4 regions of the Caulobacter sp. GW821-FHT12A07 genome follow, and region 4 is predicted to be linked to each of the others. Evidence: predicted binding sites of a transcription regulator. Region 4 holds the regulator's gene; each other region holds the start of a gene.
The links. The regulator LexA, encoded in region 4, represses DNA repair genes until DNA is damaged. The targets are predictions, from matches to a motif close to ATGTTCNCNANNTGTTCT.

Region 1: a site for LexA is predicted at 2,866-2,883, ahead of recA (recombinase RecA). Genes of this name have one in related genera too.
Region 2: a site for LexA is predicted at 3,009-3,026, ahead of ssb (single-stranded DNA-binding protein). Genes of this name have one in related genera too.
Region 3: a site for LexA is predicted at 3,372-3,389, ahead of AC1RRS_RS14445 (YifB family Mg chelatase-like AAA ATPase). Genes of this name have one in related genera too.

Annotation. Positions count from the first base shown of each region.
Region 1 covers NZ_JBXAQX010000004.1:424,875-430,429, forward strand. Annotated here, with positions in the region: gene AC1RRS_RS11515 (hypothetical protein) at 22-537, shown strand; gene AC1RRS_RS11520 (hypothetical protein) at 840-1,289, shown strand; gene recA (recombinase RecA) at 1,692-2,762, opposite strand; gene AC1RRS_RS11530 (EAL domain-containing protein) at 3,011-4,612, shown strand; partial or broken gene AC1RRS_RS11535 (GAF domain-containing protein) at 4,731-5,189, shown strand; gene AC1RRS_RS11540 (PAS domain-containing protein) at 5,190-5,555, shown strand, end outside.
Region 2 covers NZ_JBXAQX010000005.1:397,139-402,693, forward strand. Annotated here, with positions in the region: gene AC1RRS_RS13550 (SPM autocatalytic domain-containing protein) at 1-1,275, opposite strand, end outside; gene AC1RRS_RS13555 (hypothetical protein) at 1,277-2,170, opposite strand; gene ssb (single-stranded DNA-binding protein) at 2,383-2,919, opposite strand; gene AC1RRS_RS13565 (hypothetical protein) at 3,080-3,469, opposite strand; gene AC1RRS_RS13570 (hypothetical protein) at 3,579-4,259, opposite strand; gene AC1RRS_RS13575 (hypothetical protein) at 4,327-5,555, opposite strand, start outside.
Region 3 covers NZ_JBXAQX010000006.1:151,887-157,441, forward strand. Annotated here, with positions in the region: gene rsmI (16S rRNA (cytidine(1402)-2'-O)-methyltransferase) at 1-519, shown strand, start outside; gene AC1RRS_RS14425 (YraN family protein) at 516-920, shown strand; gene AC1RRS_RS14430 (SirB1 family protein) at 917-1,732, shown strand; gene AC1RRS_RS14435 (hypothetical protein) at 1,849-2,217, opposite strand; gene gshB (glutathione synthase) at 2,388-3,341, shown strand; gene AC1RRS_RS14445 (YifB family Mg chelatase-like AAA ATPase) at 3,463-4,998, shown strand.
Region 4 covers NZ_JBXAQX010000008.1:20,606-26,160, reverse strand. Annotated here, with positions in the region: gene AC1RRS_RS16840 (ComEC/Rec2 family competence protein) at 1-907, shown strand, start outside; gene AC1RRS_RS16835 (isocitrate lyase/PEP mutase family protein) at 958-1,719, shown strand; gene AC1RRS_RS16830 (bifunctional helix-turn-helix transcriptional regulator/GNAT family N-acetyltransferase) at 1,716-2,636, opposite strand; gene lexA (transcriptional repressor LexA) at 2,783-3,490, opposite strand; gene lepB (signal peptidase I) at 3,795-4,592, opposite strand; gene trpC (indole-3-glycerol phosphate synthase TrpC) at 4,679-5,467, opposite strand; gene trpD (anthranilate phosphoribosyltransferase) at 5,464-5,555, opposite strand, start outside.

The sequences.
Region 1 (5,555 bases), on a different contig from region 4:
GGGCGACGCGGGGGACGCGGGATGGTCGATCGAAATCTTGGCGTGACGCGGCGGCCGCGCCCCGCCCGCACCGCCGGCGAGGTGCGGGTCGAGGGCCGCAGGCCGCCGCCCTGGCCGCTGCGGCTGATGCTGGCGGTCGCCATCGTCTCGCCGCTGTTCAGCCTGTGGTGGGAAGCCGAGCACAAGGCCGAGGTCGAGATCGAGCAGGCCGGCGAGTGGAGCCTGGACGGCGAGCCCTGCCCGGCCAGCACCGCCGCGGACTTCGCGGCGGCCTCGCGGCGCGCGCCGATGACCACGGCCTTCGACGAGGTGCGGCTGTCGCGCCGAGCCGGCCACGTGCAGTGCGCCCGCCACGCCTATCGCCTGGACGGCGGCAAGCAGGAGGCCCAGGTCTGCGACTTCACCAGCCCCGGCGCCCTGGCGGTCGAGAGCCCCAAGGCCGTGGTCTATTACACCGCCCCGGGTTCGGCCCGGGTGGCGGTGATCGACGGCCAGCCGCGCTGCGTGCAGACCGCGCGCTTCCGGATGGGACAGTGACGGCAGGCGAGGAGCGACATTCCCCGGCTCGCCCCCAACCCGTTCCTCCCCGCGAAGGCGGGGGTCCAAACTGGCTTTCAGGATGAGGCGGGGCGGCGGATCACCTGCGGCCTCGGCTTTCCCCTTCGCGGGGATCCTCGGTGAAAAGGGGCAGAGTTTCCCGACGGCGTCCGGCCTGACGCCGTAGCTCGGCAGGTCCGTCTCTCTATTCTTCTATTGGCGTACGCATCCCGCCGCTCCTACTGTCGCCGGGCGGGAGGACCAGGATGGGCGCTGCGGGGATTGGGGAACGACCGGGGGCCGTGCGGGTCGATGGACGCGCCAGGCGCGGCGGCTGGATCTTCTGGGCGGCGATCGCCCTCGCCATCGCCGCGCCGCTGATCGTCTTCGTCGCCTGGAAGCAGCGCGAGGCCGCCGGCGCCGCCGAGGCCTATTGGAGCCTGGCCGGAACGCCCTGCCCGGTCCTGACCCAGGCCGCCTTCGAGGCCCGGCAGCGCAAGCCGATGACCTTCGCCTTTGACAGCCTCAGCGTGGCGCGCGGCGCCGGCCACATGGAATGCACCCACCGGACCTACGGCCAGGCCGGCGGCAAGCGCGAGGCGCCGGTCTGCGACTTCAGCGGCCCGATCGCCCTGGCGGTCAGCGTCGGCGGGCGGCAGGCGTTCTATGCGCCGACGGGATCGGCGCGGGTGGCGGTGATCGACGGCGCGCCGGTGTGCGTGCAACGGCCGTGGACGAAGATCGGGAACTGAGGGGGCTGGGGCTTCTACTCATCTGACGGAATTCGGCCGACGCTCTGGAAGCTGAAAACGGCCCCCCTCCGGCCCTTCGGGCCACCTCCCCCAGAGGGGGAGGATCTGATCCGGCGCCGCGCCAGGAAGATGCTCCCCCTCTGGGGGAGCTGTCGCGGAGCGACTGAGGGGGAAGGCCAGCGCCCTGCGGCGGTCGCCCCCTCCGTCACGGCGCGTTCCGCACCGCGCCACCTCCCCCGCTTTGCGGGGGAGGACAAACGAAATCGGACGCCTGGCATGGGGTCCAGGCGTCCGGGGATCGCGGCCGTCGTGGCGGTGTAGGTCCGCCGCGGGCGTATGGCGGGGTCGCCCTCGGCGGGCGGCGGCCGCGAAACTCGGAGCAGGCGCGCCCCGAGTTGTCTCTTATTCTTCCTCGCCGTCCTCGGGACCGCCGACCAGCAGCTCTTCCTCGATCTTCTGCGAGGCCTTGCGCACGGCCATCTCGATCTCGTTGGCCAGGTCCTTGTTGTTCTTGAGGAACTCGCGGACGTTGTCGCGGCCCTGGCCGATGCGCTGGCTGTTGTAGGAGAACCAGGAGCCGGCCTTGTCGATGATGCCGCCCTTGACGCCCAGGTCGATGATCTCGCCGAGCTTGGAGATGCCCTCGCCGTACATGATGTCGAACTCGACCTCGCGGAACGGCGGGGCCACCTTGTTCTTCACCACCTTGACGCGGACGTTGTTGCCGATGATCTCGTCGCGGTTCTTGACCGAGCCGGTGCGGCGGATGTCCAGGCGCACCGAGGCGTAGAACTTCAGCGCGTTGCCGCCCGTGGTCGTTTCCGGGCTGCCGTACATCACCCCGATCTTGTGACGGATCTGGTTGATGAAGATGACGATGGTGTTGGCCTTGTTGATCGAGCCGGTCAGCTTGCGCAGCGCCTGGCTCATCAGACGGGCCTGGAGGCCGGGCAGGCTGTCGCCCATCTCGCCTTCGATTTCGGCCTTCGGGGTCAGGGCGGCCACGGAGTCGACCACGACGATGTCGACCGCGCCCGAGCGCACCAGGGTGTCGGTGATCTCCAGAGCCTGCTCGCCGTTGTCCGGCTGCGAGACCAGCAGGTTGTCGAGATTGACGCCCAGCTTGAAGGCGTAGCCCGGATCCAGCGCGTGCTCGGCGTCGACGAAGGCGGCGGTGCCGCCGGCCTTCTGGACCTCGGCGACGACGTGCAAGGCCAGGGTGGTCTTGCCCGAGCTTTCGGGGCCGTAGATCTCGATCACCCGGCCCTTGGGCAGGCCGCCGATGCCCAGCGCGATGTCCAGGCCGAGCGAGCCGGTGGAGACCGACTCCATCTCGACCTTGCCCTTTTCGCCCAGCTTCATCACCGAGCCCTTGCCGAAGGCCCGATCGATCTGCGCCAGGGCCGCTTCTAGCGCCCGCGCCTTGTCGCCTTCTTCCTTGCCCACGAGTTTCAAAGCCGCCTGACTGGTCATTGGATGATCCGCCTTATTCCATGATTCCGACCGTCCGGCCGGAAGTTCGAGCGCCTCGGCGCCCACCGCCTGTGGAATGATTAACGTGTACACATTTTGTTCTATGTTCGCAAGATGTTCTTTTTCGTTCCGGCGCGCCCGCCGGACCTGCCTGCGACGGGCGGTCGCAGCCCCATCGGCGACCCGCCCCCGTGCACGGGTCTTTAAGCTAAGGCGCGCAAGCTGCCCCACCTCTGGGGAGCTCTGCCTTGTCGATCGATCCGCGCCGCCTGCTGGGACTGGCCTTCGCCAGCGCCGACCTATTGCTGGAACTCGAGGGCGACCGGGTCAGCCTCGCCCTGGGCGCGGCGCAAAAGATCATGGGCAAGCCTGAAACCTCCTTGATCGGCCGCGTCTGGCGCGACCTGTTCACCGCCGCGGACCGCCCGCTGATGGACGCCGCGCTCTATGCTCTCGACGAGGGGCAGCGCCGGGGTCCGGTCACCGTCCGCGTCGCCGGGGAGCCGGAGCGCTTCGTTGGAGTCACTCTGCGCGCCCTCCCCGACAATTTCGGTCGCACCTCCATCGCGGTCACCGCCGCCCGCCCGCCCGCGGGAGGCCTCGACGCCGCCGGCCTGCGCCCGCGCGAGAACTTCGAGGAGATCGCCAAGGGCCTGTTTGAAGCCGCGCGGGTCACCGGGCTCGAGCTGGAACTGGCCATGGTCGAGTTCGCCGGCCTGTCGGCCCTGCGCGAAGGCCTGAACGCGCCCGACGCCCTGGCGCTGGACATGAAGATCGCCGGCGCCGTGCGGGCCGAGTCCCACGCCGGCGCCATGGCCACCCAGGTCTCGCCCGAGCGCTACGCCCTGCTGCGCGCCAAGGACGACCGCCCCGAGGCCCTGGCCGCCCGCCTGACCAAGATCGCCGCCCTCGACGCCAGCGCCCACGTCGTGCCGCTGGACGGCGGGACCTCGTCGCGCGGCCTGCGGGCCCTGCGCTACGCCCTCGACGACTTCCTGCGCGAGGGCCTCAAGGACACCCCGCCGCTGACCCTGTCCGAGGCGATGAACCGCTCGGTCAAGCGCACCCTGGCCCGCGCGGGGGCCCTGGGCGCGGCCGTCAGCCAGCGCCGCTTCACCCTGGCCTACCAGCCCGTGGTCGACCTCGCCTCCGGCCAGGCCCACCACCACGAGGCGCTGGTGCGCTTCGAGGACGGCGCCAGCCCCTTCGCCCTGATCCGCATGGCCGAGGAGTTCGACATCATCGAGGAGCTGGACCACGCCATCGCCGAGCAGGCGGTGCGCCGGATCGCCTCGGACCGCAGCGGCGCGGTGAAGCTGGCCGTCAACGTCTCGGGCCGCACCATCGTCAGCGAGACCTTCGTCGATCACATCAACCGCCTGCTGACCCAGACTCCGGCCGCCAGGGGCAAGCTGATCTTCGAGGTCACCGAGACCAGCGCCATCGACGACCTGCCCCGCGCCAACCGCCACATCCAGGCCCTGCGCGGCCTGGGCTCGCTGGTCTGCCTGGACGACTTCGGGGCCGGCGCGGCCTCGTTCGCCTACCTCCAGGAACTGACCCTCGACATCGTCAAGATCGACGGCCGCTACGTGCGCGAACTGGCCGGCAACAGCCGCGACGGAGCCATGGTGCGCCGCCTGGTCGAGCTGTGCCGCGACCTCGACGTCCGCACCGTCGCCGAGATGGTCGAGACCGCCGAGGTCGAGGACGTGGTCCGCAAGGCCGGCGTCGACTTCGCCCAGGGCTGGCTCTACGGCAAGCCGGCCGACCAGCCGCAGCCCTCGCAGAAGCCCTTGGCCGTCACCCCGATGGCCCGCCGCGCCGGCGTGTCGGAAGGCTGGGGCTGAAAAAACTTTACCCTGATCGCGTGGAACCGTTGATCGCGCCAAGCGTCTTAAGCCTCTAGTCGATAGGCGCGTCGGCTATCCGACGCCGCCGGTGATTGAGGGGGGCCTCAAGTTTCGCATGGACGCCGCCGATCCGGCGGAGCGTGAGGCCGATCGCCTCGCGGCGCTCCGCCGTTACGACATTCTGGACACCCCGCGCGAGGCGGCCTTCGACGAGATCGTCTCTCTGGCGGCCGAGATCTGCGGCGCGCCCATCGCCGTGGTCAACCTGATCGACGAGCACCGGCAGTTCTTCAAGGCCGAGGTCGGCCTGGGCGTGCGCGAGACGCCGCTGGAGACGTCGTTCTGCGCCAAGGCCATCCTGGAAGACGACTTCCTGCTGGTGCCCGACGCCACGCGCGACCACCGCTTCGACGGCAATCCCCTGGTCACAGGCGAGCCGCACCTGCGGTTCTACGCCGGCGCCCTGCTGAAGACCGCCGAGGGCCTGCCGATCGGCACGCTGTGCGTGCTCGACACCGCGCCCAAGGAACTGTCGCCCCTGCAGCAGCGCACCCTGCAGGTGCTGGCCCGGCAGGTGATGAGCCAGCTCGACCTGCGGCTTTCGCTGCAACATCGGGCCCAGAGCGAGCAGCTCTACCGCACCCTCTTCGACTCGATGGACGAGGGTTTCTGCATCATCGAGTTCTTCGACGGCCCGCACGGGCCGCTCAGCGACTATGTCCACGTCGACGCCAACGCCGCCTACGCCCGCCACGCCGGCATCCCCGAGGTGGTCGGCCAGAAGCTGCGCGAGATGGTGGGCGACGAGGCCGACGCCTGGGTGGCGCGCTATGGCGAGGTGCTGCGCACCGGCCAGCCGATCCGCTTCGAGCAGGAGCTGGTGGCCACCGGTCGCTACCTGTCGCTGTCGGCCTTCCGCATCGAGCCGCCCGAGCGCAGG
Region 2 (5,555 bases), on a different contig from region 4:
CGTCAGGAAGGAGTGCCCAGGCGTAACCTCCACGCCATTGGGCAACCGCAGCCATTCGTTGGCCTCCCCAGGATAGATCTCGACGACCGTCGACGCCTGCAGCGCGCCGGTCTCGTCGAAAGACTGCACCTGGTCGCCCACGCGGACATGCTCGATCGACTTGACCGAGCCGTCGGCCATCAGCACTTCCGTGCCGGCGAGGAAGCAGAAGGAGTCCGTTCGGCGGCGGAAGGCCTGAATGAGATCCGCCGTCGCAGGCTTTACATCGCCGCTTCCGGCCAGGTCGATGAACTGAACGCCATCGGCTTTCCGGGTGTACCTGTAGGACCGGCCGAGCATCGCACCGGTCTTCTGATCGTATTGATAGAACGCCTCGGTCGTGAACTCGCCGACCATGGTGCCTACGGTCGTGATCGACTTGTCGACGTAGGAAACCTTCAGCGTCGCGGCGCCGGTCACACGGTCGCGCGTCCGCTGCACATAGTATTCGGTAATTTTTCCCTCAGCCCAGTACAGCGTGATCGTATTTTCGGTCCTCCTGGGCTGCGTCTTCAGGAATATCTGCGCGGCGAGGTCGGCGGCCAGGTCGTAATTCGTATGCGTTCTTTCAGCATTCCTGATGTTCACCAGCATTCGCTCGGTGATTTCATCCTGGTATTTCAAGCTGTCCTGAGGCAGACCATTGTTGTTTATCGAGTCCCGGATCCACCCCGACAGGGTCGAGGTCACCAACCCATCATCGCGGCCAACGACGATGGCGGATGTTTTGGTGAGCCCCAGACCACCAAAGCTGTATTCGATCGAAATCGTCTCGTCGAACGGGCTGCTGTAGACCTTCAAGCCCAGCTTGAGCAGGTTGCCCAGTTCGCCATCGAGGCCCGCCAGCCCGAAGGTATTGAGGTCGATCGCTTTGGTGCCGCCGAGCGTGACGACAGACTTGACGCCCTGCTTCTTGTAGGTGCCCTCGACCGACAGCGTCACGCCGCCGGTTTGAGGATCGTAGCCTATCTCCGCCCCGACATCGAAAGGAAGCGCCGCAGCGTAACGCTTGACCGCCTTGATGAGCGCACCCTTGAAAATCGCGGGATCGACGCCCGGGCTGTCTACGCGGAACACCCCCAGGCCAGGATCATTGTCGAAATAGCTCTTGGTAAAGGCATAGACGATCTGGGCCTGCTTCTCGGGAGTCTGCAGGAGCAGATTCACCTTCTTCGCGTAGTTGTTCAGCGCCTTGAGATAAGCGGGAATTTCGTTGGCAGGATTACGCTTCGCCATCTCAGTTTCCTCCGGCCGTCAATTCGTGAAATCGTTGCTTTGAAAGGCCCGGCTCAATCCTGGGCAGCGCCCGGGCGACCTCTTCATCGAAGAGGCTGGCGGCGGGACCGGTCGCGGGAGAACCATCGACCTTGATGACCGCCTCGCCCGGCGCGGAAAAAACGCCCCACGCCCCCACGGCCGCGGCCGCGGCGCGCGTCCTGCAGTCCTCGACCCGCGCACGGATCTCGTCGGAGCGACCGGACTCTCCACTTGTGTGATTCAGGGCGTCCGCCTCGGTGACGCTCGCCATCCGGCTGATACGCCCATGGTCGTGACTTGCGACGACGATGCAGCCCGGCCGCTCCACGACCTTCAACTGCTCCGCCGCGCCATCGCCGAACGCGACTCGCAACACTTGGTCGGGATGGCCGGCGAACGGCTGCAGGGACGGCGCGTACAGCTGCACAAAATTCGCCGGCCGCCCCTTGGCGAGACCTGTGCCGGCCTCGACAAAATCGCCCCCCAGCAAAGTTCTTATCTCAAGCGACCCCCGCGTCTTCGGGCCGGGCGGGTCCCATTTCGTGGCGGTCAGGGGCCGCCCCTGACCGACGATCACATCGTCGAAACGGACGACCAGGTCCTGCCCCTCGGGGAAGAGCAAGGCCTCCAGGACATCCACCTGGGGTTTGAACTTCTTGGCCAACGGCGGAGGAGACGGCGGCTGCGCTTCGCAAGCGCTCAAGGGAGCCAGCACGGTGAAAAGCGAGGCCAACAGCCCGACGACAGTCAGCGCCGACGCCCCCGGCCGCCTTGCGGGTGGTGTTTGCACGGCGCGTCGCAACCCGCCGCCGCTCGACGTCTCACCGCTTCGCCGATCGGCGACGAACTCGATACCCAAAAGCGAACCGGCCACGCTACGCCTCACTGATTTGTACAAGCGAGACCGTAGGCGAGATCGCCGTTTGGTTGCAATTGAGAAATACTACTTCAATTCGATGAGCCTTCGAAATTCACGGAAACTGCACAATTGACGCCCCGTCGCCTCTTCCTTGCGCGCGCCCAAAGAAAAACGGCCGGTTCCTCGCGGAACCGGCCGTCTTCAGATCCAGGCGCTCAGGCGAGCCCTTAGAACGGGATTTCGTCGTCCAGGTCGGCCGAGAAGCTCTCGCGCGGGCCGCTGGGCTGGCTGCGCGGAGCGCCGCCGCCGAAGTTGCCGCCGCCTTGGCCGCCGCCGTAGCCGCCGCCACCGCCGCCCTGGCCGTAGCCGTCGTCATAGCCGCCCGACGGAGCGCCGGCGCCGGCGCCGTCGCCACGGCCGCCCAGCATGGTCAGCTCGCCGCGGAACTTCTGCAGCACGATCTCGGTGGAGTACTTTTCCTGGCCCTGCTGGTCGGTCCACTTGCGGGTCTGGATCGCGCCCTCGATGTAGACGGTCGAGCCCTTGCGCAGGTAGCTCTCGGCCACCTTCACCAGGTTGTCGTTGAAGATCACGACGCGGTGCCACTCGGTCTTTTCCTTGCGCTCGCCGCTGGAGCGGTCGCGCCAAGTCTCGGACGTGGCGATGCGCAGGTTGGCGACGCGGTCGCCCGAATTGAGGGTGCGGATCTCGGGGTCGGCCCCGAGGTTGCCGACCAGGATGACCTTGTTGACGCTGCCAGCCATTTGGCGAATGCCCTGTTCTCGCCCGGCGACCCTATGCGCCGGAATCTCGAGCGGAGACGTTAACGACTCAGCAAGGCGGAAATCAAGAATTGTTCACCAAACGTTCCTGTGAACAGAGAGCGGTTATCCACCGCCCTCTCCTCGCCTCCCGGAAACGGTCTTAGCGCGCCGGCAAGGCGCCGGGCACGGCCAGACGACCGTCGCCCGTGCGCACCAGCGACATGAACCGGGCGCCTTCGTAGCTGTCGCCCAGATAGATGCCCTCGCGTTCCACGAAGATGAACTTGCCCTGGTAGGAGCCGGTCAGCTGCTCCTTGCGGAGGCCCATGCGCAGGAAGCGGATGCGCATCCCTTCCAGCGTGGCGGCGCAGGTCTCCATGTTGGGCACGTTGCGCTCGACCGGGTTGAACTGCAGCGTGCCGTCCTTCTTCTCGATGACGTGGTTGCAGACGCCCTGGTCGAAAGGCGCGCGGGTGGCCTTGACGCAGCCCGACAGGCCGACAGCGGCGACGCCGAGGGCCAGGACGGCGGCGATGGGGGAAACGCGCATCAGAAAACTCCTTCGGCCCAAGAGCCTTTCCCCGCGGGAAAGGCTCTCATTCAAATATCCATAGCGCGGCCCGGGCGGATCAACCGCCCAAACTTGACCCTGCCGCGCTCTAGCCGACGCTGGGAATGGCGCAGTTGGCGGCCTGCTCCACCACCAGGTGGAACGAACGGTTGTCGGACGAGGCCTCGACGCGGCCCGCCAGCAGGCGCAGCGTCTCGTCGCCCCAGCGGCCGTAGGTGGCGCCGCCCGGACGCTCGCACTTGCCGGCGAAGAGCTGCTGGATGCAGGCGTTCTGGGTGATCTCGCCCGGCAGCTTGTTCCACTGGCCGCCGAGATAGCGCTGGCAGACGGCCAGGGGCGCGCTCGGCGCCGAGGTCGCGCCGACAGCCGGGGTCGCCGCGGGCGTGGCGACAGGCGCGGCCACGGCCGGCGGCGGCAGCGGGGTCAGCACCGTGCCGGCCTGGTCGGCGGCGGCCAGGGCCCCGGTCTCGTCGACGCCGACGTCGAGGGCGCCGGTGGCCACGCCGTTCTTCTTGGCGCATTCGGCCAGGGTGGTCTCGCCGACGAACTGGCCGCCGACGAAGCAGCGCAGCGGGCGGGCCGGATCGTTCAGCTTGGTGTCGTCCGAACGACCGGTCTCGACGATCAGGCCGCCGCGCGAGGCCGGCGGATCCTCGGCCGGCTTGCGGTCCTTGCCGCCCATCAGCGTGAAGGCCACGGCCAAGCCCGCGATCACCGCCAGGGCCGCTCCGCCGCCCAGCAGCACGCGTCGATCTTTGAGAAGTTCCATGCCCCCTGGCTACGACGCGTCGATGACGGTTTCAAGCGTCACGGCGGCCGCGAAGGCCATGCGCGGCCTAGCTGCCGCCGGTCAGGCGGTCCAGCGCGGCCTGGTAGTTGGCGATCTGGTTGGTCAGATAGGCCGGGGCCGTGCCGCCGGTCTTGCCCGAGGTGGTGGCCGAGCCGTCGGCCTTCACGCCGTTGGCGATGTCGGCCATCTCGCGATAGGCGTTGCGGATCGCCGCCGTGGCCGACTTCAGCAGGTCGGCCGTGGTCGCCCGGGCCGTCTCGTCGACCAGGCTGAGCTCGGTGGGCAGCTTGAGGCCGTAGACCGGCCCCTTGCCGTCGGCCGAGACGGTGCGGCCGTCGTCGGTCTTGGTGTTGCGCACGATGCCCGAAGCCAGGCCCAGCGCGCTCAGCACATTGCTGTCGCCCTTGCCCGGCAGCACTTCCACCGTCGAGGTGTTGTAGGCCGGGGTGATCTTCAGCTTGCGCATGTTGCCGTCGCTGGAGATCGACACCTTGGCGGCGTAGCCCGAGGCCCGGCGGATCTTGTCGGCCAGGGTGTCGAGCGTGTCGTCGGCGCCGATGGTGATGGTGGTCAGCGGGCCGCGCTCGCGGGTGCGGATCTGGAAGGTGTCGCCCGGCCGCGCCGAGGTCGCCGACACGATCTTGTCCGACTGGGTGTAGTTCATCGTCCCGCGCGGCAGGCCGAAGATGTCGAGCGCGCTGGAACCCGAGGCGTCGACCGCGATCGAGGTCGGGGTGGCGTAGCCGTCCTTGCCGGTCAGGCGCTGTTCCCAGGTGGCGTCGCCGGTGGCCATGTCGATCTGGGCGACGTAGCCGTCCTTGGTGCCGACCGTGGCCTGGCCCGCCAGGTCCTTGCCGGCCGCGCCCACCAGCCAGACCTGGCCGTTGGAGACCGCCATGCCGGTGACCGTGTCGTCGCCCGTGCCGCCGTAATAGGCCAGGGTGTCGCCGGATGTGCTGGTGAGGTCGAGCGAGACGCGCGCGACGAAGCCGTCAGAACCGCCCGAGGCCGCGGATTTGACGTTGTTGACCGTCAGCGAGCCGTTGGTCGTGTAGCCGCCAACATAGAGTTGGCCGTTGTCGATGGTCAGGCCGGCGATGTCGCCGCCCTTCAGCGTGCCGAGGTCGCGCGTCGCGCCCACGGTCATGGTCGCGGCCTTGGTGTAGGTGACCGGCTTGGTCTCGTAGACGCCGGCCGAGTTCAGCGCCGTGCGGTTCTCGGTCACCACCGAAGTGGAGACGTCGAAGCTGCGCAGCATCGCCTCGCTGCCTTCCT
Region 3 (5,555 bases), on a different contig from region 4:
CATCCGGTGTTCCCGATCCCCGGCGCTTCCGCCGCCCTGGCGGCGCTCACCCTGGCCGGCCTGCCGACCGACCGCTTCCTGTTCGCCGGCTTCCCGCCGCCCAAGAGCGGCGCGCGCAAGACCTTCCTCGAGGAATTCGCCAACGTCCGCGCCACCCTGATCTTCTTCGAAGGCGCCTCGCGGGTGGACGACACGCTGGCCGACATGGCCGCCGTGTTCGGCGCCGATCGTCCGGGCGCGGTGTGCCGTGAACTGACCAAGCTCTACGAGACCTGCGTGCGCGGCCCGCTGGGCGAACTGGCCGTCGATCCCCGCTTCGAGGCTCCCAAGGGCGAGATCGTCATTCTGGTGGGTCCCGGCGAGGAGAAGGCCGCCAGCGCCGACGACGCCGAGGCCGCCCTGCGCGAGGCCATGAGCCGCCTGCCGCTGGGCGAGGCCGCCTCCGAAGTGGCCAAGGCCCTGGGCCTGTCGCGCAAGGACCTCTACCGCCAGGCCCTGGCCCTGAAGGAGGCTGGATGACGGCCGGTCCCTTCCGCGACATCCGCAGCGCACGCGGCGCGGCCGCCCGCCGCTCCGGCCGCCGGGCCGAAGCGATCGCCGCCGCCTGGCTGATGCTGAAGGGCTACCGCATTCTCGGCTTCCGCCTGGCCACCCGCGCGGGCGAGATCGACATCCTCGCGCAACGCGGACGCGTCTTGATCGTTGTCGAGGTCAAGAGCCGGACGAGCCTGGAGGCGGCGCTGGAGGCGGTGAGCTTCGAACAACGGATGCGCCTGCGTCGCGCGGGCGCGCTGGCCGCGGCCTCGCGCGCCGGGCTGAAGGGCATGGCCGTGCGCCTGGACCTGCTGGCGATGTCGCCGGGCCGCCCGCCCCGCCACGTCCCCGACGCCTGGCCCGATGACGGGAGGGGCTGGGCATGACCCGTGACGAGGCCGAGGAAATCCTCACCCGCGCCGGCGAGCACGACGACGACGGCTTCCCGCTGTTCGAGGCGGCCACGGCCTGCGCGGTGCACGACGATCCCGATCGCGACGAGCAGCCCGCCCTAGACCTGGCCCGCTCGGCCGTCGAGCGCCTGAAGAGCCGCCTGCGGAGCGAGTCGCCCGAAGAGGCCATCGCCGAGACCATGGCCGGCGACCTGCGCCTGACCGGCGACCTCCTGACCTACGACCACCCCGACAACGCCGACGTCATCGCCATCGCCGAGCGCCGCAAGGGCCTGCCCGTGGCCCTGGGCGTGTTCTACATCCACGCCGCCCGCGAGGCGGGGCTGGAGGTGTTCGGCGTCGACTTCCCCGGCCACTTCCTGCTGCGCATCGAGACCGACGAGGGGCCGCTGGCGCTGGATCCGTTCAGCGAGGGCCGGGTGGTGCTGCCGTCGGAGCTGTCGCGCCGGGCCCTGCGCACCGGCCTGATGCCCGACGTCGCGGCAAGGCTCGACCAGCTGATGGCCCCGATCTCCGACCGCGCCGTGCTGATCCGCCTGCAGAACAACATCTTCGCCCGCGCCCAGCAGGCCCGCGACTGGGCCCGCGCCGAGCGCTCGGCCCTGCGCCGCGCCCTGCTCGACCCCACCGACCACCACCCCTGGCTCGACGTCGCCGCCGCCCGCGAAGGCCAGGGCGCCCTGGCCGGGGCGCTGCAGGCGCTGTCGCGCGCGCAGACCCTGGACGGCGGGGCGACGATCGCCGCCCGAGCCGCACGCGAACGCGTGCGGCTCAGACTTAACTGAGGGAGGGCGGCGCGCGAACGCGTGCGGCTCAGACTTAACTAGAGAGGGCAGCGCGGGAGCGCGGTTAGGCTGAAACTAGTGGCTGGGAAGCAGGTGCGTCTGAACGCGCCAGTCCGTCAGCCGGACAGCACCTCGACATCCTTGTTTAGGACCCATCCCGACGCGCAGGCCTCGGCGACAAGATGCTCCAGCCCGGCGGCCTCGACTGGGCAAGGCTTCCGCGACGTCGAGAAATGCACCTTGGTATGCGTGCGGGTCTCATCGCACGTATAGACGACCGCGCCGGGGTCGAGCCGCGCAATGATCGGCGCCCCCTTCCGAAGCGTGGCCCGGACCACGACGACATGCGTCGCCTGGATCCGAGCATAGTTGCATTTCCAGGATGCTCCGCCAGCCTGCGGGTCTTCCGACGCCGGCCTCACCGGCTCGGCCTGAGCCGCACCGACAACCAAAAGCGCCAAAACAATACAGGCGGGAAGACGCACGACTCACCTTCTCGACGCTCGGATGCCGAACTCTGGAGCGGCCACGAACAGGGCGCAAGCGCTCACATTCGCCGCCCTGAAGCCAGCTCTCTCTCGCATTCCGGCGCCTGTCGCCCTAACTAGACAGTCGCCGCGCGGGACCGCCCCGCCCAAGCTGATCCGGAGTCGTCATGTCGCTGAGAGTCGCCGTCCAGATGGATCCCGTCCTGGGGATCAACATCGACACCGACACCACCTTCCTGATGATGATGGAGGCCAAGATCCGCGGCCATAAGCTGTGGTTCTACACGCCCGACAAGCTTTCCCTGGAGGACGGCCGGGTGTTCGCCCGCGCCCAGCCGTTGGAGGTGTTCGCCGATAAGGGCGCCCACGCCAAGCTCGGCGAGACCGTAGTGCTCGACATGAAGGACGACGTCGACGTGGTGCTGATGCGCCAGGATCCGCCGTTCGACATGGCCTACATCACCGCGACCTATTTCCTCGAGAAGGTCCACCCCCACACCCTGGTGGTGAACAACCCGGCCGAGGTGCGCAACGCGCCCGAAAAGCTGTTCGTCACCGACTTCCCCGGCGTGCAGCCGCCGACCCTGATCACCTCCGACCACGAGGCGATCTACGACTTCCGCGCCCGTCACGGCGACATCGTCCTGAAGCCCCTCTACGGCGGCGGCGGCTCGGGCGTGGCCCGTCTGCTGGCGGACGATCCCAATCTCGACGCCCTGCTCGAACTGCACGCCATGATCAGCCGCGAGCAGGTCATCGCCCAGAAGTTCGTTCCCGCCGTCAGCAAGGGCGACAAGCGCGTGCTGCTGGTCGACGGCGAGCCGGTCGGCGCCATCAACCGCGTGCCGGCCGCCGGCCAGGTGCGCTCTAACCTGCGCGTCGGCGGCCGCGCCGAGGCCGTCGAGCTGACCGCCCGCGACAAGGAACTGTGCGCCATCATCGGCCCGGAACTGAAGAAGCGCGGCCTGCTGTTCGTCGGCATCGACGTGATCGGCGACTACCTGACCGAGATCAACGTCACCTCGCCCACCGGCGCGCAGCAGTTGAAGCGGTTCAGCGGAATCGACGCCGCCGCGATCCTCTGGGATCGGATCGAAGCCATCCGATCAACCTCTGCTTGAACAAGTAGCGCTAGTATACTGAATCGTCACACTTTCTCAAAACGTTCGATTTTTGTTCTTGCTCCGAACCGGTCCCCATGCTGGACTTGTGGATAACTAGGACAAAAACCGGGGGATCGGGATGGCGGCCAAGGTCGTCACGGTGGCGTTCGAGGGCGTCGAGGCGCGTCGCGTCGACGTCGAGGTGCAGCTGACCGGCGGTCAGGTCGCCTTCGCCGTCGTCGGCCTGGCCGACAAGGCCGTGGCCGAAAGCCGCGAGCGCGTGCGGGGCGCCTTCGCCGGTCTCGGGCTGTCGATGCCGGGCAAGCGCATCGTCGCCAACCTGGCCCCCGCCGACCTGCCCAAGGAGGGCACGCACTACGACCTGCCGATCGCTCTGGCGGTGCTGGCGGTGATGGGCGTGGTCCCGGCCGACGCGCTGGACGGCTGGGCGGCGATGGGCGAGCTGTCGCTCGACGGCCGCATCGTCGCCTGCGCCGGCGCCCTGCCCGCGGCCATGGCGGCCGGAGCCATGGACCTGGGCCTCATCTGCCCCGAGGCCTGCGGGCCGGAAGCCGCCTGGGCCGGCGGCACGCGGATCCTGGCGCCGCGCTCGCTGGTGGCGCTGATCAACCACTTCCGGGGCAGCCAGATCCTTTCCGCCCCCGCGCCCGGCCCGGTGGTCGAGGGCGAGCGCGCGAAAGACCTGCGCGACGTCAAAGGCCAGGAACAGGGCAAGCGGGCGCTCGAAATCGCCGCGGCCGGCGGCCACAATCTGCTGTTCGTCGGCCCGCCGGGCTCGGGCAAGTCGATGCTGGCCCAGCGCCTGCCCGGCCTCCTGCCGCCGCTGACCTCGGGCGAGCTGCTGGAGACCTCGATGGTCCATTCGGTGGCCGGGCTGATCGCCAAGGGAACCCTGACCCGCGCCCGCCCCTTCCGCAGCCCCCACCACAGCGCCAGCATGGCCGCCCTCACCGGCGGCGGGCTGAAGGCCAAGCCGGGCGAGGTCTCGCTGGCCCATAACGGCGTGCTGTTCCTCGATGAACTGCCCGAGTTCGGCGTCCAGGCCTTGGACAGCCTGCGCGCGCCGCTGGAGACCGGCGAGGTGATGGTCGCCCGCGCCAACGCCCACATCCGCTATCCGGCCAGGGTGCAACTGGTCGCCGCCATGAACCCCTGCCGCTGCGGCCACGGCGGGGCCGGACGCGGCGCCTGCGGCAAGGCCCCGCGCTGCCAGCGCGACTACCAGGGCCGGGTGTCGGGACCGCTGATGGACCGCATCGACCTGGCCGTCGACATGCCCGCCGTCACCGCCGCCGACCTGGCCCTGCCCGCCTCCAGCGAAGGCTCGGCCGAGGTCGCCGCCCGGGTGGCCGCCGCTCGCCGGCTGCAAGCCGAACGGGCCGAAGACGTCATGCCAGGCACGCCGGAGGTCTTGAACGGCCGCGCCGAGGGCGAACTGCTGGAGCGCATCTGCGCCCTCGACGAGCCCGGCCGCACCCTGCTGACCCGCGCCGCCGAAGCCGGCCGCCTCTCCGCCCGCGGCTGGACCCGCACCCTGCGCCTGGCCCGCACCATCGCCGACCTGGAAGGCGCGGCGTCGGTCAAGCGCGTCCACATCGCCGAGGCCCTGGCGCATCGCAGGACGGCGACGGTGGGTGAAATGGAAACCCTCTGATCCCCATCCCCCCACGAAGTGGTGGCGGGGCCGAGACTGGGCGCCGCGCCAGATCCTCCCCCTCTGGGGGAGGTGGCCCGAAGGGCCGGAGGGGGCCGTTTTCAGCTTCCGCAGCGCCGACCTTTTCCCCCGTAAAATCCCCGCGAAAGCGGAACACCTGATCCCTCTCCCCTTGCGGGAGAGGGTGGCCTCCCGGAGGGAGGTCGGGTGAGGGGTCTCTCAAAACTGAAAGCTGCGTGCGGCGGTCAGGCTGGGCGGGGCGTCTCAAGTCTGAGAGACCCCTCATCCGTCGGCCTTCGGCCGCCACCTTCTCCCGCAAGGGGAGAAGGATCGGGGAATACGCACGCTGCTCACACGGCGAGCGCGAAAAAGAGTTGAACGAACTCAACGCTCTACAACTTTATAATCCCAACTTATCCTCCCCTGCTCGAGCCGCCCCATAATCAAACCCATCCCAGCCATGGGGAGGGCTCTTGGTACCGGCCCGAGTTAGCGGCTGTGGATCGCATCGAGCGGGGCCGCTTGGGGCGTCATGGGAAGGGCGGGTTTGCAGGATC
Region 4 (5,555 bases):
CTTCACCCAGGCCGCCATGGGCTGGCTCGCCATCAGCGTCGGCGCCAGCTTCGTGGCCGGCATGGCCACCGGTCCGTTCGCCATGCAGCACTTCAACCGCGTCGCCGTCTGGGGGCTGCCGGCCAACCTGGCGGTCTCGCCGCTGTCGTCCTTGGTGATCATGCCGTTCCTGGCGGTCGGCGCCGTGCTGGAGCCGCTGGGTCTGGGCGCGCCGTTCCTGGCCGTGGCCGGCTGGGGCGTCGACGCCATGACCGCCATCGCCCGCTGGTTCGCCGGCGCCCACGGCGCCCAGCAGGTTGTCGCCAGCGGCCCGCCCTTCACCCTGGCCCTGTCGTTCCTCGGCATCATGCTGCTGTGCCTGTGGAAGGGCCGGCTGCGCTGGCTGGGCGTCCCGCTGGCCCTGGCCGTGGCCCTCTGGCCGCGCCCTGCGCCGCCCGACCTGTGGATTTCGGCCGACGGCGCCACGGCCGCCGCGCGCCGGGGCGGGGAGGCGGTGCTGCTGCGCCCGGACGCCCGCCGCTTCGGCGCCGATCTCTGGGCCCGCCGCCGGGGTCTGACGCCCATCGCCGGCAAGGACTTCGCCTGCGACCGCGTCTCCTGCGCGCCGCTGCCGTCCGCCCCTGTCGCCGTCAGCCTGTCCTGGACCCGCCGCGCGCCCGACTTCGCGGGTTTGCAGCGCCTCTGCGCCGGCGCCCAGGTGGTGGTGGTGCGCGGATCCCGTCCCGCCGTCCTGCCGGCGGCCTGTCACGACGCCGTCGTGCTGGCGGGCGAGGATTTCGCGGTTGGCGGTTCGGCCGAGCTCTGGCGCCGCCGCGACGGCTGGTGGATCGTCTGGGCCCAGCCCCTGCGCGGCGCGCGACCCTGGGTGGCGACTGCTGACAGGAATGCGCAAGAACCGGGCGGATAGTCGCGGCCGGCGGCCGTAAGGACTCGCGCCCCGTACTGAAGGAAGACCCGATGACCGACGCCACTGAGCTCGCCGCCAAGTTCGCTGGAAGGCGAGCCGCCTTCCGCGCCCTGCACGCCGACGGCTTCTTCGCCCTGCCCAATCCGTGGGACGCCGGCGGCGCGGTCCGGCTCCAGAAGCTGGGCTTCAAGGCCCTGGCCTCGACCAGCGCCGGCATGGCCTGGTCCTGGGGCCGGGCCGACGGCGAGGTCACGGTCGACGAGGTGCTTGAGCATCTGCGCGGGCTGGTCGCCGCCACCGACCTGCCCGTCAACGCCGACTTCGAGGCGGGGTTCGCCGACACGCCCGAAGGCGTCGCCGCCAATGTCGCTCGCGCGGTCGAAACCGGCGTCGCCGGCCTGTCGATCGAGGATCGCACCGGCAAGGACCTCTACGACCTGCCCGACGCCGTCGCCCGCATCGCCGCCGCCCGCGCCGCCATCGACGCCTCGGGCCAGGACGTGATCCTGGTCGGCCGGACCGAGGGCTTCCTGATCGGCCGCGACGACCTCGCCCCGACCATCGAGCGCCTGGTCGCCTATGCCGAGGCCGGCGCCGACTGCCTCTATGCGCCGGGCGTGAAGAAGTACGACGACATCGCCGCCATCGTCGCGGCCGTGGCGCCCAAGCCGGTCAACGTGCTGCTGTGGGGACCGGACATGAAGCTCGCCGACCTGCCGGGCCTGGGCGTGCGCCGCGCCAGCACCGGCGCGGCCCTGGCCGCGGCGGCCTGGGCCGGCTTCGACGCGGCGGCGAAAGCGCTGGCGGTCTAGAGGTCCAGCGACCAGGTCTGGTCGATCAGGTCGTGGCCGAACTGGCGGCCGGGCGCCTCGTGGGTCAGCTGGAAACCGGCCTGCTCGTAGAGCCGGCGCGCGGCGGTCAGGACGCTGACGGTCCAGAGGTCGAGCCGCTGGTAGCCCAGCGCCCGGGCGCGTTCGACGCAGGTCTCGACCAGCCGCCGGCCCACGCCCAGGCCTCTGGCCTGCGCCTCCACATAGAGCAGCCGCAGCTTGGCCACGCCGGGCGCATCGCCGCGCACCAGGAAGATCGAGCCGACCATCCGGCCGCCGGCCTGCGCGATCCAGGCGTCGTCCCGGGCGGGATCGAAGTTGTGGTGGAAGTCGGCCAGGATGCCGGCCACCAGGGCCTCGTAGTCGCCGTCCCAGCCGTATTCGCTGGCGTAGAGCACCGCCTGGCGCGAGGCGACCAGGCCCAGGTCGCCGGGGCGCAAGGCGCGCAGCACGACCTCGGGCGCGCCGTCCTCGAACACCTCGTTGATCGCGCCGGCCGCCTCGAGCAGGCGCGCCCGCTGCAGCGGATGCAGTCCCTCGATCAGGGCGCCGACGCTGGCGCGGGTGTTGGCTTCGAGAGCGGCGAAGGTCGCGCGGCCCTCATTGGTCAGGCTCAGCAGCTGGTGGCGGCCGTGGGCCGGGTTCTCGCGCGCCGTGACCAGGCCCCGTTCGGAGAAGCGCTTGATCGTGCGGCTGACCTGGGCCGGATCCAGCCGCAGGGCGCGGGCGATGTCGGCGGCCATCGCGTCGGTCCGGTTGGCCAGCTCGTAGAGAACCCGCGCCTCGCTCAGGGTGAACGGGCTGCCGTCATAGCTGGCGTCCAGCAGGCCCAGGCGGCTTGTGTAGACGCGGTTGAAGGCGCGCAGGGTGGCGACGTCGGTGTCGTGGCGATCGGTCATGCGGCCTCCAATGTTGATTGTGTCAATATTGGATATTTATTGACTGAGTCAACACTGGCCGATTGGGCGGCCATCGCCGCGCCCCCGAAACGGAAAAGGGCGCGACCTCGCGATCGCGCCCTCGAACCGTCGTGCCGGCCTAACCGTCAGTGATAGCGGCGGATCAGTCCCACCAGCTTGCCCTGCACCTCGACCTGGTCGGGGCCGAAGATGCGGGTCTCGTACTTGGGGTTGGCCGCTTCGAGGGCGATCGAGCCGCCCTTCTTGCGCAGGCGCTTCAGCGTGGCTTCCTCGCCGACCAGGGCGACGACGATCTCGCCGCTGTTGGCCGTGTCGCCCTTCCGGATGATCACATAGTCGCCGTCCAGGATGCCGGCCTCGATCATCGAGTCGCCCTGCACCTCGAGAACGTAGTGCTCGCCGCCGCCCAGCATGCTCTCGGGCACCGGCAGGCGGTCGCGCTCGTGCTGGATGGCGTCGATCGGCGTACCGGCGGCGATGCGGCCCAGGATCGGCAGCTCGCGGCTGTCATTGGCGATCGGCAGGGTCGGGGCGGGCGCCGAAGGGGCGGGGCCGCCGCCTTCCAGCACCTGCGGCCGGAACGCCCCGCGCCCCTTGGGCGGGGCGGCCGTCGTGGCCTGCTGCGGCAGCTTCACCACCTCCAGCGCCCGGGCCCGGTGGGCCAGGCGGCGGATGAAGCCGCGCTCTTCCAGGGCGGTGATCAGCCGGTGGATGCCCGACTTCGACGCCAGGTCCAGGGCCTCCTTCATCTCGTCGAAGGAGGGGGAGACGCCGGTCTCCTTGATCCGTTCGTGGATGAACATCAGCAGCTCGTGCTGCTTGCGGGTGAGCATGACGGCCTCGCAAGTCGTCGCGGAACAAACCGCAAACCTTGCGAATGTTCTCTAGGTGTTCTTGGTTAAGGTCAAGTGAATTACGGCGACCGGCGTTCTGCCAGTTCGTTCGCGCCGTTCATGTCAGGACGCGGGGCCTAAATGACTGATTTTACGTCGGATAAGTCCGCCGTTCTCAGTCGGCTGCACGCTGCCGTGAAAACAGACCGGGCCGCGATTTTCCGTAGACGGTGCGATCGCGCCGCGCCGGAAGCTCCGAGAATATCGCCGCCGAGACCGCGATTCCCGGACCCCAACCGCCGATTCACAGCCGCTGGAACGACCGATTCCATCGCGGGCCGGCGCCGCTTTCCCACGAGAACACCACCATCTCGGCGCGACCGACCAGGTTCTCGAACGGCACGAAGCCCATGCCGATCTGCGCCGGCAGATTGGCGTCCACCGCCGGGTTCCAGGCGCAGCGGGCCTGGCCGGCCGGGATCGGGCCCGGGTCGAAGCGGCTGTCGAGCGAGTTGTCGCGATTGTCGCCCATCATGAAGTAGCAGCCCTCGGGCACGCGATAGACGGCGGTGTTGCCGGCCGCCGTGCGCGGGCCGTAGCTGTTGGCCAGATGCGTCTTGCCGCCCGGCAGGGTCTCGACGAAGCGCTCGGCGGGCAGCTCCCCGAACGGGGTGTCCTCCATCCGCGTCCCCAGGGGCTGTTGAACCACTGGCGCGCCGTTGATGCGCAGCACCCCGTCCACCACCTGCAGCTCGTCGCCCGGCAGGCCGATCAGGCGCTTGATGACGTCGGTGCGGCCATCGCCCGGCTTCTTGAACACCACCACGTCGCCGCGCCGGGGCTCGCGCCCCATCAGCCGACCATGGCCGATCTGCGGGCTGAACGGCGCCGAATGGCGGCTCCAGCCATAGGCGAACTTGTTGACCAGGATGCGGTCGCCGACCAGCAGGGTCGGCTCCATCGAGCCCGACGGGATCACGAACGGCTGGCACAGCACCGTGCGCGGCACGAGCACGATGGCCGCCGTCAGCGCCAGGGTCCTGGCCCAGTCGATCAGATGCGCGCCCAGTTTCGCGCGAAGCGACGTCTTGTCGGCGGTCATGCGAAAAGCCCCTCGATGTCGAACACCGAGGGGCATTGAGAAGCGCGAGCTTGGCCGAAACGTGGCCGAGCGCCGTTATGGGAAGTCTAGCCGATCAGCTCGCGGGTCGCGGCCGTGACGTCGGCCTGGCGCATCAGGCTTTCGCCGACCAGCATGGCGGTGGCCCCGCAGGCCTCCATCCGCACCACGTCGGCATGGGTGAAGAGGCCGCTCTCGGTGACCAGCAGCGAGCCGGCCGGGGCCAGCTTGGCCAGGCGCTCGGTGACGGCCAGGTCAACGACGAAGCTCTTGAGGTCGCGGTTGTTGACGCCGAACAGCGTCGCGCCCAACTGGCCAGCGCGCTCGGTCTCGGCCTCGTCGTGCACCTCGACCAGGGCGTCCATGCCCAGGCGCGCGGCCTCGGCCATCAGTTCGGCGGCCAGCGCATCGTCGATCATCGCCAGGATCACCAGGATGGCGTCGGCGCCCAGGGCGCGGCTCTCGGCCACCTGCCACGGGTCGACCAGGAAATCCTTGCGGATGCAGGGCAGGGCGGTCGCCGCCCGGGCGGCCACCAGGTATTCGTCGGCGCCCTGGAAGCTTGGGCCGTCGGTCAGCACGGAAAGGCAGGCCGCGCCGCCGTCCTCGTAGGCTTTCGCCAGCACGGGCGGATCGAAGTCGGCGCGGATCAGGCCCTTGGACGGCGAGGCCTTCTTGATCTCGGCGATCAAGGAGAGCTTGCCCGGCGCGTGCTTGGCCTCCAGCGCCGCCTTGAAGCCGCGCGGCGCCGAAGCGGTCTTGGCGGCGGCCTCGACCTCGGCCTGCGAGCGCACGGCCTTCCGGCCGGCGACGTCCTCGCGCTTGTAGTCGGCGATCTTGGCGAGAATGTCGGTCATGCTGGCTGTACTTCGGAATTGGTGGCGGCCACGAGGCCGGCGAGGGCGACCTTGGCGCGGCCGTCGTCGAGCACGGCCCCAGCCAGCT